Regions from separate parts of the Streptomyces bathyalis genome, predicted to be linked through region 2. Evidence: riboswitches for the same ligand, from Rfam matches in the RefSeq annotation. Region 2 holds a riboswitch; the other holds the start of a gene.

Region 1 (7,621 bases), 5.0 Mb from region 2:
CCGCCGATCGGATCGCAGGTCAGCCCGAGGTTGTGCTCGATGCCGATCTCCGCGGCGTTCTCCACCTTCTCCGGGCCTCCGCCCAGCACCTCGGCCAGGCCGCCGGCCGCCATGGAGCAGGCCGAGCCCACCTCGCCCTGGCAGCCGACCTCGGCGCCGGAGATCGAGGCGTTCTCCTTGAAGAGCAGCCCGACGGCGCCCGCGGCAAGGAGGAAGCGGACGATGCCGTCCTCGTCGGCGCCCGGCACGAACTCGGTGTAGTAGTGCAGGACGGCCGGGATGATGCCCGCCGCGCCGTTGGTGGGAGCCGTGACGACGCGCCCGCCGGCGGCGTTCTCCTCGTTCACCGCCATCGCGTAGAGCGTCAGCCACTCGGTCGCGTGCGTCTCCCGGCTGCCCTCCGCCCGCAGCTGGCGAGCGGCGGTGGCCGCCCTGCGGCGCACCTTCAGGCCGCCCGGCAGGATGCCCTCGCGGCTCAGTCCGCGGGCGACGCAGGCCCGCATGACCTCCCAGATCTCCAGCAGTCCGGCACGGATCTCCTCCTCCGTGCGCCAGGCCTTCTCGTTCTGGAGCATCAGCTCCGAGACGGACAGGCCCGTCTCCCTTGTGAGCCGCAGCAGCTCGTCGCCGGTGCGGAAGGAGTGCTTCAGTTCGGTGTCGTCGAGCTTGATGCGGCCCGATCCGGCAGCGTCCTCATCGACGACGAAGCCGCCGCCCACCGAGTAGTACGTCTTCTCCAGAAGCGTGGCACCGGAGGCGTCGTAGGCGAAGAGCGTCATCCCGTTCGCGTGGTACGGGAGCGAGCGGCGCCGGTGCAGGATCAGCTGGGACTGCTCGTCGAAGGCGATCTCGTGGGCGTCCCCTATCTCCGTGGCCAGCAGCCGCAGCCGCTTCGAGGTCCGGATCCGCTCGACCTCGTCGTCGGCGCCCTCGACGTCGACGGTGCGCGGTGCCTCGCCCTGGAGCCCGAGCAGCACGGCCTTCGCGGTGCCGTGCCCGTGCCCGGTGGCGCCGAGCGACCCGTACAGCTCCGCCTTCACGGATGCCGTGTGGGCCAGCACGCCCTCGTTCTTCAGCCGCACGGCGAACATGCGGGCAGCGCGCATCGGACCGACCGTGTGCGAACTGGACGGGCCGATGCCGATCGAGAAGAGGTCGAAGACGGAGACCGCCATGGCAGGCGCCTCCTTTCCGTGCGGGGCCCGTGCTGTGGCCGGATGACCGGTGCCGCGGCGCGGACCGCGCCGCGGCACCGGGCCTGTTACTTGCCCAGGCCGGGGTAGAGGGGGTGCTTCTCGGTGAGCGCCGTGACGCGGGCGCTCAGGGACTTGGCCTTGTCCTCGTCGAAGCGGGGGAGCAGCGCCTCGGCGATGATGTCGGCGACCTCGCGGAAATCCTCCTCCTGGAAGCCCCGGGTCGCCAGCGCGGGCGTCCCGATGCGAAGGCCGGAGGTGACCATGGGCGGGCGGGGGTCGTTCGGCACGGCGTTGCGGTTCACGGTGATGCCGATCCCGTGCAGCCTGTCCTCGGCCTGCTGGCCGTCCAGTTCGCTGTTGCGCAGGTCGACGAGGATCAGGTGCACGTCCGTGCCGCCGGAGAGTACGGAGACGCCCGCGTCCACCGCGTCCTGCTGCAGCAGCCGCTCGGCCAGCAGCCGGGCACCGGTGAGGGTCCGCTGCTGGCGCTCCTTGAACTCGTCGGAGGCCGCGATCTTGAACGACACGGCCTTGGCCGCGATGACGTGCTCCAGCGGGCCGCCCTGCTGGCCGGGGAAGACCGCGGAGTTGATCTTCTTGGCGTACTCCTTCGTGGAGAGGATCACGCCGCCGCGCGGGCCGCCGAGCGTCTTGTGCGTGGTCGTGGTCACGACGTCCGCGTACGGCACCGGAGAGGGGTGCAGCCCGGCCGCCACCAGACCCGCGAAGTGCGCCATGTCGACCATGAGCAGGGCGCCGACCTCGTCAGCGACGCGGCGGAAGGCGGCGAAGTCCAGCTGCCGCGGGTAGGCGGACCAGCCGGCGATGATCATCTGCGGCCGGTGCTCGCGCGCCAGCCTGCCGACCTCGTCCATGTCGACCTGGCTGGTCTTCTCGTCGACGTGGTAGGCGACGACGTTGTAGAGCTTGCCGGAGAAGTTGATCTTCATGCCGTGCGTGAGGTGACCGCCGTGCGCCAGGTCCAGGCCCATGATCGTGTCACCGGGCTTGAGCAGCGCGAACATCGCGGCGGCGTTCGCGGACGCGCCGGAGTGCGGCTGTACGTTGGCTGCCTCCGCCCCGAAGAGCGCCTTGATGCGCTCGCGCGCGATGTCCTCGATGACGTCGACGTGTTCGCAGCCGCCGTAGTAGCGACGCCCCGGGTAGCCCTCCGCGTACTTGTTGGTGAGGACGGAGCCCTGGGCCTCCAGGGAGGCGACGGGCGCGAAGTTCTCCGACGCGATCATCTCGAGGGTGGACTGCTGGCGGTGGAGTTCGGCGTCGACGGCGGCGGCGACGTCCGGGTCCACCTCGTGGAGAGAGCTGTTCAGAAGCGACATGGAACCATCCCTGGTGGCAGGCCGGTCGGGCACATTGGCGGACATACGGCGTTCAGTCGTTGCTGCTCGGGCGTAGGGGGCCGCTCTCGCGGCTCCGGGCGACAGGGGCCGGTCGGTGCGGGCCCGGCGTCAGCTTCCGGCGGTGAACGAGGCGTACTCGTCGGCCGTCAGCAGACCCTCCGGCTCGTCCGTGACACGCACCTTGAACAGCCAGCCGCCCTCGAACGGGGAGGAGTTGACCAGCGCCGGGTCGTCCACGACATCCTGGTTGATCTCGGTGATCTCGCCGGAGACCGGCGCGTAGAGGTCGCTGACCGACTTGGTCGACTCCAGCTCGCCGCAGGGTTCGCCCGCGGTCACCGTGTCCCCGTTCTCGGGAAGCTGGACGAAGACGACATCGCCGAGCGCGTCGGCGGCGTGCGCCGTGATGCCGACCGTCGAGACGCCGTCATCGGCGGCCGACAGCCACTCGTGCTCCTTGCTGTAACGCAGCTGCTGCGGGTTGCTCATGGTGCGATTCTCCTGGATGAGAGGGGAACGGAGGGAATCAGTCTTGGTCAGTGGGACGCAGGACACGTCGAGCGGCGCGGGCCACGCCGCGGTCCGGCGCCGGGGAGGCGGGCACGGGTCGTCCCGCCGGCGCCCTTGTCAGCGTTGCCGCTTGTAGAAGGGGAGCGCCACGACCTCGTACGGCTCGTGGCTGCCGCGGATGTCCACCGCGACCCCCTCGGTGCCGGGCTCCGCGAACGCCGGGTCGACGTACGCGATGGCGATGGGCTTGCCGAGGGTGGGCGACGGGGCTCCCGAGGTCACCTCGCCGATCACCGAACCGTCCGCGGCGGAGACCACCTCGTACCCGGCACGCGGGACCCTCCTGCCCTCGGCGATCAGCCCGACGAGCTTGCGCGGCGGCGACGTCTCGGCCTGACCGGCGGCGGCCTCCAGCGGCTCGCGCCCGACGAAGGCACCGTCGTTGGTGGTCTTCTCGAACTTCACGATCCGGCCCATGCCCGCGTCGAACGGCGTGGTCCGCGTGGTCAGTTCGTGCCCGTACAGCGGCATCCCCGCCTCGAGGCGGAGCGTGTCACGGCAGCTCAGGCCGCACGGCACGAGGCCCGCGGGGGCACCCGCCTCGGTGAGCGCCTCCCACACGGCCACGGCGTCGGAGGGGGAGACGAACAGCTCGAAGCCGTCCTCGCCGGTGTATCCCGTACGGGCGATGAGTGCGTCCCGGCCGGCGACGGTGCCCGGCAGCCCCGCGTAGTACTTCAGCCCCTCCAGGTCGGCGTCCGTGACGCCCTTGAGGATGCCGGCGGCCTCCGGGCCCTGCACGGCGATCAGCGCGTAGGCGTCCCGGTCGTCGCGCACCTCGGCGCCGAAGCCGGCGCTGCGCTCACGCAGTGCGTCCAGCACGGTCTGCGCGTTGGAGGCGTTGGCGACGACCATGTACGTGTCCTCGCCGGTGCGGTAGACGATCAGGTCGTCGAGGATGCCGCCCGAGGCGTCGCACAGCATGGTGTAGCGGGCGCGTCCGACCGACAGCCGGGAGAGGTGGCCGACCAGCGCGTAGTCCAGCAGTTCGCCGGCCTGTTGCCCGGTGACGGTGATCTCGCCCATGTGCGAGAGGTCGAAGAGACCCGCGCGCGTGCGCACGGCGACGTGCTCGTCCCGCTCGCTGCCGTAGCGCAGGGGCATGTCCCAGCCGGCGAAGTCGGTCATCGTCGCGCCGAGCGCGCGGTGTACCGCGTCGAGGGCGGTTGTGCGCGGGCCGCCGCCGGTGGCCCCGCTGTCGGTCTCGCTCATGTCAGGCTCCCGTGACTCGGTGACGCGGATGTCCTCCCCATCTGTCATCGGAACCTGAGAGGTTCGCCACGAGCCCTCGTGCACGGGCGGTGGCTTGCACCTTGGGTGGAGCCGCCTGTGGGCGGCCCGCTTTTCAGATCTGCCTCGTCCTGCGCGGTATCGGTGCCTGAGAGATTCAAGGGAGGACTTGCTCCTTCGGCGCCCCGGCGGGACCGCGCTCCGAGCGCGGCCGGGAACTCTCCCGCGTGGATTCAAACGGCCGGTATCCAGTTGACTGGCCCGCTCATCATGGCACGGCGGCGAAGAGGCGTCGACGGTGCATGGCTTCGGCCGGCTGCGATGCCGCCTTGCTGCGCATTACCATTTCTTGACACTCTCGGAGGCGAGCCGCCGGACGGCGGCCATATCCGGGGAGGGGCGATCAGGTGGGCAGCCTGCGCAGTGCGTACGCGACCGTGACCGGCTGGGGGTACTCGCCCTCCGGCCAGGCCAAAGACGCCGCCGACTCTCCTGTACGGGCGGCGGCGCCGCCACCGGCGCCCGTCGAGACGGCTGTTGCGGGCACCCAGGCGCCCGTCGAGGCCGGTGCCACGGCCGTTCCGGCGGACTCACCCCCGCCCGCCGCCTCCGTGGACCTCCGCGGTACGGCCGCCCGGCGGACGTTGCGGTATCCGACCGGTGACCGCGTCGTCGTCTCCGGGCTTCCGGGCAGCGGCAAGTCGACGCTGATCCGACGCGTCCTCGCCCTCCAGGACACCGTCCGCCGCATCGACTCCCAGGACGTGCGCGAGCGTTGGGGGTCCGCGCTGCCGCGCTGGCTGCCGTACGCCGCGTACCGTCCCCTCGCCCGCATCGCGCACTACGCGGGGCTGCGGCGGGCGCTCTCCTCCGGCGCGAGCGTGGTCGTGCACGACTGCGGCAGCCAGGCGTGGGTGCGCAACTGGCTCGGCCGGGACGCCCTCCGGCGCGGCCGCGCCCTCCACCTCGTCCTGCTGGACGTGCCGGTGGCGACGGCGCTGCGCAGTCAGGCCGAGCGCGGACGCACCGTCTCCGGCTACGCGTTCATGCGCCACCGCAGGGCCGTGCGGCGGCTGATCGTGAACGCGGAGTCCGGGCGGCTGCCGCGCGGATGCCAGTCGGTGGTCCTTCTGGACCGGGGCGCCGCGGGAGCACTCGCCGGCATCTCCTTCGAGTAGCAACGCGCGGAAGGCGCACGCCCGGCGCGCACGGCCGGACCGCTCGCAACCCGCTGTGACCACCGCACTAGGGTGGCGGTCATGACCATTCCTCAGCAGTACGGACCGGGCCATGGCGGAGGCTGGCCCGGCAACGAGCTGGAGGAGGCACTCGCCGCCTCCCTCGAAGTGCCAGGCGCCGGTGCCCGGCTGCTTGAGGTGCTCGGACGCAGCAGCGTCTGGGTGCCGCTGCCCGAGGGCGGCGGCCCCGACAGTCCCGACCTGGATCTGCCGACCGTGGAGCTCAACGGCGGCGTCTACGTTCCCGTCTTCAGTTCCGAGCAGCAGTTCCTGCAGGTCGTCGGGAGCCATATGTCCTTCACCGTCGCGCCCGCACGCGAATTCGCCCGCGGGCTGCCCCCCCAGGTGGGCATCGCCGTGAACCCGGAGGGCACCGTCGGCATGCCGCTGCCGCCCGAGGCCGTCGCCGAGCTGTGCGCCAACACCCCGGGTGAGCAGGCCGCGTGGGGCGTGGCGCGCGGCGCGCGGGTGCGGCTCTACGAGCCGGACTGGCAGGAGGAGCCCGTGGACTTCCTCGCCGCCGCGGCCGGGGAGTTCGCCGTCCTGCCGTGGATGCGCGCGGCCCGCCGCGCACTCGCGAGCTCCGAGGGGGATCCGCCGTCGCTGTTCGTCGGCGTCGAGCTGGACCACCTGGACCCGGACATCCGGCAGGCCGCGCACGACGCGCTCGCGCGTGCGCTGGGCCGCGCGCAGGTCAGATGGCCGGTTCAGCTCGTGCTGATGGACGCCGCCCAGGACCCGGTCGTCGACTGGATGCGGCACTGCGTGCGGCCCTTCTACACCCGGGACTGAGGTCCGGGTCCCTACGGGCCCGCTCCGCCCCAGGACGTAGCGCTTCAGCACGACGCCCCGTGTCGGTCCCTGCTCGTAAGCTGGTTTGATGACGGGGACAACGGGGAGGGCCGCGTTCGCGGGCCCGGTACAGATCATTGAGAAGGACGGCTTCCTCACCGGCCGCGCCGCCCGGGAGTGCCTCCCGGGCAGGAGGCTCTGGGGGAGGCCGGCGAAGCGTCGGAGCGGTTCCGGTGGAAGGACGGCCAGGTGAGCGCGGGTGCAGGCGTCGAGCAGCTGCTGGGGCAGGTGTCGCCGGGGAGGTACGACACCTATGAGGCGCTGCTCGATGCGCTCACCGACGGCGAAGTGTGGATGCTGCTCTGGAACGGACGTCCGGGCGCGCCGGACGCCCAGTACGGAAACATGGAGGTCGGCGGGTATGGCTACGCCCCCTGCGTGAGTTCCGCCCAGGAGCTGGCCGTCTCCGGCTGGGACCGCTCGCACGAGATCGTCAGCGGCCGTGAGATCGCCGCCGCGCTCTTCCCGGAGCGCTGGGGGATCTGGCTCAACCCGCACGCCCCGGGCGGCGGGGTCGGCATCCCGTGGCTCGACCTGCGGCGCATCGCCCTGGGCTTGGACCAGTTGCCCGCGGGGCCGCTGCGCATCAGCGAACCGAGCCTGGACGTCGCGCAGTTCTACGCGCTGCTGAGCCAGAACGCACATCGCACGCCCGTCGTGCGTTCCCTGCGCCGCGCCTGGGTGCAGCCGGCACTCGGCGCCGGCTATCTCGCGATCGGCCTCGACCTGTACGACACGGGCCGGCAGGCCGTGGAGTCGGCGCAGCAGATGATGCGTCAGTCGGTGGCGGCCGTCCCTGAGGGGCTGCCGGTCTCCAGTGTCGCGATGTCGGACGACTACGACCCGGTGGCGATGTGGCTGCGGCGCAATTCGCGGCCATTCTTCGATCGTGACGTGCCGACGGCCGACGCCGCTCCTGGGCACGGCTACGGATTCCCCCGCTCCTGACGCCCGTCCGCCCGGTCGGTACGCAACCGGACTTCCTCCAGGGATGCCTGGTGGAAGGAAGCGCAGGTGGGCGGTTGTCCACGCGCATTGACGGGATTCCGATAGTCGCCAGTTGCCGTTCGTATAACGGAATCTGACGCGTCACATCACAGTTGAGCATCCTTTCCCCGGGGGGACTGGCGGGTGATCGCATGGCCGATGAGACTCCCGAGCGTTGAGGCATCGG
Region 2 (7,621 bases):
CTGGTCTTCGCCAGCGGGGTCGAGGTCAGCGCGCGGCCGTCCGACGCCATAGCGCTGGCTCTGCGCACCGGTACGCCGATCTACGGCAGCGAGGGTGTGCTGGACGACGCGGGCATCGCCATCCCGGACGAGCAGGAGGACGAGGTGGAGAAGTTCCGCGAGTTCCTCGACCAGATCTCGCCCGAGGATTTCGGCACCAGCAGCCAGTGATCTCGTCGCCGCGGGCGGCTCATGACGGGCCTGGCGACTACAAACCGTGACGCCTTCCCTCCTTTCGGTTACGGGAAACCACTCCTTGGGGCATTTTCACCCGGCGTGCCGAGTGTGGCGATCGTTGACGCACCACGGGTGACTGCCTACCTTCGGTGAGGCAGGTCCCGGTCATGCCCCGGGATGCGGAGGACGGAGGTCGGCGTGAGAGATACCGGCGACGGTATGGCGGCGGGCGAGACCCCTCCTCGCGGGGGCTCGGCAGGTCCGCTGCAGGGGGAGAGATCCACGGACGAATCGCCGGAACTCATCGGATACCGCGGCCCCACCGCTTGCTCGGCCGCCGGGATCACCTACCGCCAGCTCGACTACTGGGCGCGCACAGGGCTCGTGGAGCCGAGCATCCGTCCCGCCTACGGATCCGGAAGCCAGCGGCTCTACAGCTTTCGCGACATCGTGGTCCTCAAGATCGTCAAGCGGCTGCTGGACACGGGCGTCTCGCTGCAGAACATCCGCACCGCCGTCCAGCATCTGCGCACCCGCGGCCGTACCGACCTGACCCAGATGACGCTGATGAGCGACGGAGCCACCGTCTACGAGTGCTCTTCGCCCGACGAAGTCGTCGACCTGCTGCAGGGCGGGCAAGGCGTGTTCGGGATCGCCGTCGGCGTGGTGTGGAAAGACGTCGAGGGAGCCCTGGCGCAGCTGCACGGCGAGCACGTCGACACCGGCGAGACCATCGTGGGTGATCATCCCGGGGACGAGCTGGCGCGGCGGCGCAACCGCGCAGGCTGACTGTCGGTCCCATGCGGCACCATCGACCAATGTGAGAAGCGCTCCGACGATCCTCCATCTGGACATGGACGCCTTCTACGCTGCCGTCGAGCAGGCATCCAAGCCCAGCCTCCGCGGAAAACCCGTCGTCGTCGGCGGGCTCGGGCCGCGCGGAGTCGTCGCCACGGCCTCGTACGAGGCGCGGATCTTCGGCGTCCATTCGGCCATGCCCATGGGCCAGGCCCGCCGTCTGTGCCCGAACGCCGCCTACCTCTCGCCTCGCTTCAGCCTCTACAGGGACGTCAGCGATGCCGTCATGGAGATCCTCGGCGGGCTGTCGCCGCTCGTGGAGCCCCTCAGCCTCGACGAGGCCTTCGTCGACCTGGAGGCCGGCGAGGCGCTGACCGACGGCTCGGCGTCTCCGGCCGTACGAGCGGTGGGGGAGCGGCTGCGGCAGACGATCAGCGAGATGACGGGGCTCAGCGGCTCCGTGGGGCTGGCCGGCTCGAAGATGCTCGCCAAGATCGGCTCGGAGCAGGCGAAGCCCGACGGGCTCGTCGTCATCGAGCCGGGCACGGAACGGGAGCTGCTGGCTCCGATGTCAGTACGCACTCTGCCGGGCGTGGGTCCGGCCACGGCAGAGGTGCTGCGCCGCGCCGGGATCACCACCGTCGGGGACACGGCGGAGGCGGGTGAGGCGGAGCTGCTGAGACTTCTGGGCAGGGCGCACGGCACTTCGCTCTACGCGATGGCGAACGGCTGGGACGACCGTCCCGTGATCGCGGAGCGCGACGCGAAATCGGTGTCGGTGGAGGACACTTTCGACGTCGACCTCACCGACAGGGCGCTCGTCCAGGCGCACCTCGCGCGCCTCGCCGAACGGTGCGCGGAGCGGCTTCGTGCGGCCGGGAGGTCCGGCCGCACGGTTGTGATCAAGGTCCGCAGTTATGACTTCTCGACCCTGACGCGCTCGGAGACGCTGCGCGGACCCACCGACGACACCGGCGTGGTCCGCGAGGCCGCGGCCAGGCTCCTCGACACGGTGGACACCACCGCCGGGGTGCGTCTGCTGGGCGTCGGCGTCAGCGGTCTGGCCGACTTCACTCAGGAAGATCTGTTCGCACAGGCACAGGCCGACGCGGATGCCGCGGCAGCGGCAGAAGGTAGGACAGCGGGCCACCTGGGGGAGGAGCACGGGCCGGCTGCCGTGCCCGAGGAGCCGGAGGTTCCGGCCCACCGGCGCTGGGTGCCGGGCCGGGACGTCAGGCATGCGGAGCTCGGTCTCGGCTGGGTGCAGGGCAGTGGGCTCGGCCGGGTCACCGTGAGGTTCGAGGATCCTGGGTCCGTGCCCGGCCGGGTGCGGACCTACTCCGTCGACGATCCCGCTCTGGAGCCTGCCGAACCGCCGCCGCTCGCGGCGATGGCGCGGCGGAAGCGGATCGAGGGGTTGGGCCGAACGGGGGAATCGTCTCAGCTCTCGGTCCCCGCTATCCGTCCGAAGTCCCTGTCCGGCGGAGGCGAGGACGGTGCCGGCCCCGACGACGCCGGTGAGGAGGGCACAGGGCCGACGGACTCGGCCGGGGGCGGCACCTCCAGCCCGTAGTGGAGATACAGCTGGAGCTCCTGGCGGGGGGAGAGGTGCCTGCCCACGCCGAGCACGGGTGTGCTGCGCACCAGCGCCCTCTCGAACGGGACGTGGAGGGCGCCGCCGACGAGCTCGCTCGGCTCCAGCGGTACGAGGGTCTCGCGCCGGAAGATGCCCGTGCGCACGGCCGCCCACTCCGGCTCGCCCGTCGCGTCGTCGAGGTACACCTCGCCGACCGTTCCGATCTTGCAGCCGCTGCTGTCGAGTGCTCTGCGCCCGATAAGGCTCCGTGGATCGATGTCGTTCTGCACGGTCCCTCCAAGTCGTGGTTCAGGGGCACCGGGTGCGTCACGGGACGAGGCCGGCCCTGGGGTCTGGTGATCTGGCGAACCCCCTCCTCGGCTCTGCCGTGCTGCCGCGCAACAGCGTGCTGCGGGGGCGCCGAGGACGCCGGGAGCCGGTCGTACAAGCCGTATTACCACCCAAAGGCACATTTCAGCGGTTGGCCACCCGAGTGCACCCGGGTCCTGTGGGAGGAACCGCTGGTAGGCTCGAAGTGGCTGTGGACCCCGAGCGGGAGAGTCCTCCGGCATCAGCCGGGGGCGCCGAAGGAGCAACTCCTCCCCGGAATCTCTCAGGCTCACGTACCGCGCGGGTGAGGTCACTCTGGAAAGCAGGGCGGGCCGAGCAGTGCCTGGGCTCCTCCTCACCGACGGTGAAAGCCGGGTCTCCCTCAGCGGGGGCGGACCGGTGAAACTCTCAGGTTGAGATGACAGAGGGGGAGGCCGTCCGGGCACCAGCGCCGTGGTGTCCCCGTAGGTCACAGTGACCAGGAGGCCCCCGCAGATGACTGCCAACCGCATCCCTCTCGCCGATCTCGAACGCGGAACTCCTTTCGAACGGCGGCACATCGGCCCGGACGCCGGTGCCCAGGCGAAGATGCTCGCCCAGGTCGGATACGGCTCCCTCGACGAGCTGACCGCCGCCGCCGTCCCCGACGTGATCAAGAGCAAAGAGGCCCTGAACCTGCCTCCTGGCCGCACCGAGGCCGAAGTGATCGCGGAGCTGCGGCAGTTCGCGGCCCGCAACCAGGTGCTTCCGTCGATGATCGGCCTCGGCTACTACGGGACCTTCACCCCCTCGGTCGTCCTGCGCAACGTCATGGAGAACCCCGCCTGGTACACCGCGTACACGCCGTACCAGCCGGAGATCTCGCAGGGCCGCCTCGAGGCCCTGCTCAACTTCCAGACCATGGTGGCCGACCTGACGGGCCTGCCGACCTCGGGTGCCTCGCTCCTCGACGAGCCCACTGCGGCGGCCGAGGCCATGGCGCTCTCCCGCCGGGTCGGCAAGGTCAAGCAGGGCGTCTTCCTCGTGGACGCCGACTGCCTGCCGCAGACGATCGCCGTCATCCGGACCCGCGCTGAACCGACCGGCGTCGAGGTCGTCGTCGCCGACCTGAGCGACGGAATCCCGGCCGACGTGGCCGAGCGCGGAGTATTCGGGCTGCTCCTGCAGTACCCCGGAGCCTCCGGCGCCGTGCGGGACCACCGTGCCGTCATCGAGCAGGCGCACGAGCTCGGAGCGGTCGTGACCGTCGCCGCCGACCTGCTCGCGCTCACGCTGCTGAGCTCGCCCGGGTCGCTCGGCGCGGACATCGCGGTCGGCTCCAGCCAGCGCTTCGGCGTGCCCATGGGCTTCGGAGGGCCGCATGCCGGCTACATGTCGGTACGCGACAAGTACGCCCGCAGCCTGCCCGGCCGCCTCGTCGGCGTCTCCAAGGACGCGGACGGTCACCAGGCCTACCGCCTCGCCCTGCAGACCCGTGAGCAGCACATCCGCCGGGAGAAGGCCACCAGCAACATCTGCACCGCCCAGGTGCTGCTCGCCGTGATGTCCGGGATGTACGCAGTGCACCACGGGCCGGAGGGCCTGGCCAACATCGCCCGCCGCACGCACCGCTACGCCACTCTGCTCGCTGAGGGGCTGCGCGGAGGCGGAGTGGAGATCGTGCACGGCAGCTACTTCGACACCGTCACGGCGCGGGTCCCCGGAGGTGCGGCCGAGATCGTCGCCCGTGCGCGCGAGACGGGCGTGAACCTGCGGGAGACGGACGCGGACCACGTCGGCATGGCCTGCGACGAGACCACGGGCCGGGCCCAGCTGGAGGCTGTGTGGTCCGCGTTCGGAGTCGAGGCCGACGCAGAGGAGCTGGACGCCGGACTCTCCGGGGACGCGCTGCCCGAGGCGCTGCTGCGCACCGAGGACTATCTGACCCACCCCGTCTTCCACGAGTACCGCTCCGAGACGGCGATGCTGCGCTACCTGCGCAGGCTCGCAGACCGGGACTACGCGCTGGACCGCGGCATGATCCCGCTCGGCTCGTGCACCATGAAGCTCAACGCCACCACCGAGATGGAGGCCGTCACCTGGCCCGAGTTCGCCGGGCTGCACCCCTTCGCTCCGGCCGAGCAGGCGGAGGGCTACCTTGCGCTGATCCATCAGCTGGAGGATCAGCTCGCGGAGATCACCGGCTACGACAAGGTCTCCCTGCAGCCCAACGCCGGATCCCAGGGCGAGCTGGCAGGACTTCTGGCCGTCCGGGCGTACCACCGCTCACGCGGCGACGACCAGCGCAACGTCTGCCTGATCCCCTCCTCGGCGCACGGTACGAACGCGGCGAGCGCGATCATGGCCGGCATGCGGGTCGTGGTGGTCAAGACCAGCGAGGACGGCGACGTGGACACCGCCGACCTGCGCGCGAAGATCGAGCAGCACGGCGACGAGCTGTCCGTGCTGATGGTCACCTACCCCTCCACGCACGGCGTCTTCGAGGAACACATCACCGACATCTGCGCGGCCGTGCACGACGCCGGCGGTCAGGTCTACGTCGACGGTGCGAACCTCAACGCGCTGATGGGGCTCGCGCGGCCCGGCAGGTTCGGGGCCGACGTCTCCCACCTGAACCTGCACAAGACCTTCTGCATCCCGCACGGCGGCGGTGGGCCCGGTGTCGGTCCGATCGGTGTGCGCGAGCACCTGGCACCGCACCTGCCCAACCACCCGCTCCAGCCCGCCGCGGGACCGGCGAGCGGCATCGGCCCGATCTCCGGCTCGCCCTGGGGCTCGGCGGGCATCCTGCCGATCTCTTGGGCGTACGTGAGGCTGATGGGAGCCGAGGGGCTGCGCCGCGCCACGCAGGTCGCCGTGCTCGGGGCGAACTACATCGCCAAGCGCCTGGAACCGCACTACCCGGTCCTCTACACGGGGCCGCACGGGCTCGTCGCGCACGAGTGCATCATCGACGTACGGCCGCTGACGAAGCAGACCGGCGTGAGCATCGACGACGTGGCCAAACGGCTGATCGACTACGGCTTCCATGCTCCGACCATGTCGTTCCCGGTGCCCGGGACGCTGATGACGGAACCCACCGAGAGCGAGGACCTGGCGGAGCTCGACCGGTTCTGCGAAGCGATGATCGAGATCCGCGGTGAGATCGACAAGGTCGGTTCGGGGGAGTGGCCAGCCGAGGACAACCCGCTGCGCAACGCGCCGCACACCGCGGGGCAGTTGAGCGGGGACTGGGAGCACCCGTACGGGCGGGAGACGGCCGTCTTCCCGGCCGGGGTCAGCGCTTCCGACAAGTACTGGCCGCCGGTGCGGCGTATCGACGGCGCCTTCGGCGACCGGAATCTGGTGTGCTCGTGCCCGCCGGTGGAGGAGTACGACGGCTGAGGGCGCGGGAGCGTCGGAGCGCGGAGGATCGAAACGGCGTGTGTCAGGGCCGGTTCGGTGTCACACCGGGCCGGCCCTGGCCTGTGGCTGCTGTGGGATCAGGCAGCGGTGGCGATGTTGCGGCTGTCGAGCGGACGGTGCGGGTCGATGATCTTGCCGTCCGGGAGAAGCTCGCCCGTGTCCTCGAAGAGGAGGACGCCATTGCACAGCAGGCTCCAGCCCTGCTCCGGGAAGTGGGCCACAGGGTGTGCGGCTTCCCGGTCGGCGGACTCGGCTGTCGGGCAAGGTGGCTGGTGCTGGCACATTGTCGCTGTCGTCTTCCGTTGTGTCGTGATGTCCGTGCGGCTGGTCACGATGTCCATGGCCGCCCCCCGTTCCGGTGTGTGTCCCAGTGTTCCCCTGCGGAGGAGATTCCGCAGGGATTTCGTGTCACCGCTCCTCAACCAGGAGAGACGCATCACTCGTGCGGGTGGTTGCCGTCAACTGATCCGCACATACGGGTGGTTTGCCGTATACGTGCAACGGGGGAAGCCGCCCTGGATCACCGCGACAGGCACCGCGTACGGTATCCCACGAAACTCACCTGCCGCTTCTCAGCAGGGGAGTTGCCGGAACCGAACGTCTGGTCAGCAGGGGCAGGAGCGCGTCGGCACGGTGCGGAACGTGGGCCGCGATGCCGGGGGGAGCGGGCGCGAGGGGGATGAGCAGGTCCGACGGCTGCGGGGCACCCTCGTCGATGGCCGCCGTGGCGTTTCCGTGCAGCCAGAGGGTGAGCATGTACAGCCGGGGCACGGACAGCAGCCGCGGCTGGTGGAGTCCGGGCAGCGACTCGGCCTGCCGCAGGGCCCGTTGGGACGAGGCGACGTACGGGCCGCCGCAGAAGTACGCGAAGGCCCAGCCGTCGGAGGTGAGCAGCGTCTCCGCCGCCCCCACCGCCGGGGACCCGGCAGGGGCGTCCTTCTCCCGCAGCAGGAAGCGCCAGCCGGTCAGACGCGTGTACGGGGCAGAGTTCGGTGGGCCGAAGTCGGCCAACTCGTGCACGGGCAGTGGGTGTTCGATCTCCAGCGAGAGTCCGCCGCCGTCGGCGGCGACGGGTGCGTGTCCCCGGTGTGCGGTGGCCGGCGCGCGCAGGGCCGCGAGGACGCTGCGTGCTGCGGGAGCCGGGGCGGAAGGAACGTGGAGCGGCATGGTGGATCGCCACCTCTCGCTGAAGAGCCACGTGGTGCTCGGCATGGCGCGGACGGCACTGTCGGCGTGGGGAGGTGCCGCGAAGCGGCAGCGGGACCGTCGACTGCGGGCACCGGCCGGTCCGGTGAT

What was found. A riboswitch is a leader RNA that binds a small molecule or an ion and turns the genes downstream of it on or off. The one in region 2 is predicted to bind glycine.
Region 1: another riboswitch for glycine. It lies ahead of gcvT (glycine cleavage system aminomethyltransferase GcvT); the one in region 2 lies ahead of gcvP (aminomethyl-transferring glycine dehydrogenase).

The regions. Positions count from the first base shown of each region.
Region 1 is NZ_CP048882.1:2,013,938-2,021,558, reverse strand. Features, by position in the region: gene G4Z16_RS08660 (L-serine ammonia-lyase) at 1-1,175, opposite strand, end outside; gene glyA (serine hydroxymethyltransferase) at 1,262-2,536, opposite strand; gene gcvH (glycine cleavage system protein GcvH) at 2,666-3,046, opposite strand; gene gcvT (glycine cleavage system aminomethyltransferase GcvT) at 3,185-4,339, opposite strand; glycine riboswitch at 4,484-4,593, opposite strand; gene G4Z16_RS08640 (AAA family ATPase) at 4,765-5,535, shown strand; gene G4Z16_RS08635 (enhanced serine sensitivity protein SseB) at 5,617-6,387, shown strand; gene G4Z16_RS08630 (enhanced serine sensitivity protein SseB C-terminal domain-containing protein) at 6,637-7,395, shown strand.
Region 2 is NZ_CP048882.1:7,060,771-7,068,391, forward strand. Features, by position in the region: gene G4Z16_RS30695 (bifunctional nuclease family protein) at 1-210, shown strand, start outside; gene G4Z16_RS30700 (MerR family transcriptional regulator) at 394-1,005, shown strand; gene G4Z16_RS30705 (DNA polymerase IV) at 1,037-2,587, shown strand; partial or broken gene G4Z16_RS33380 (PRC-barrel domain-containing protein) at 2,740-3,162, opposite strand; glycine riboswitch at 3,134-3,229, shown strand; gene gcvP (aminomethyl-transferring glycine dehydrogenase) at 3,416-6,304, shown strand; gene G4Z16_RS30720 (DUF5999 family protein) at 6,403-6,609, opposite strand; gene G4Z16_RS30725 (hypothetical protein) at 6,884-7,492, opposite strand.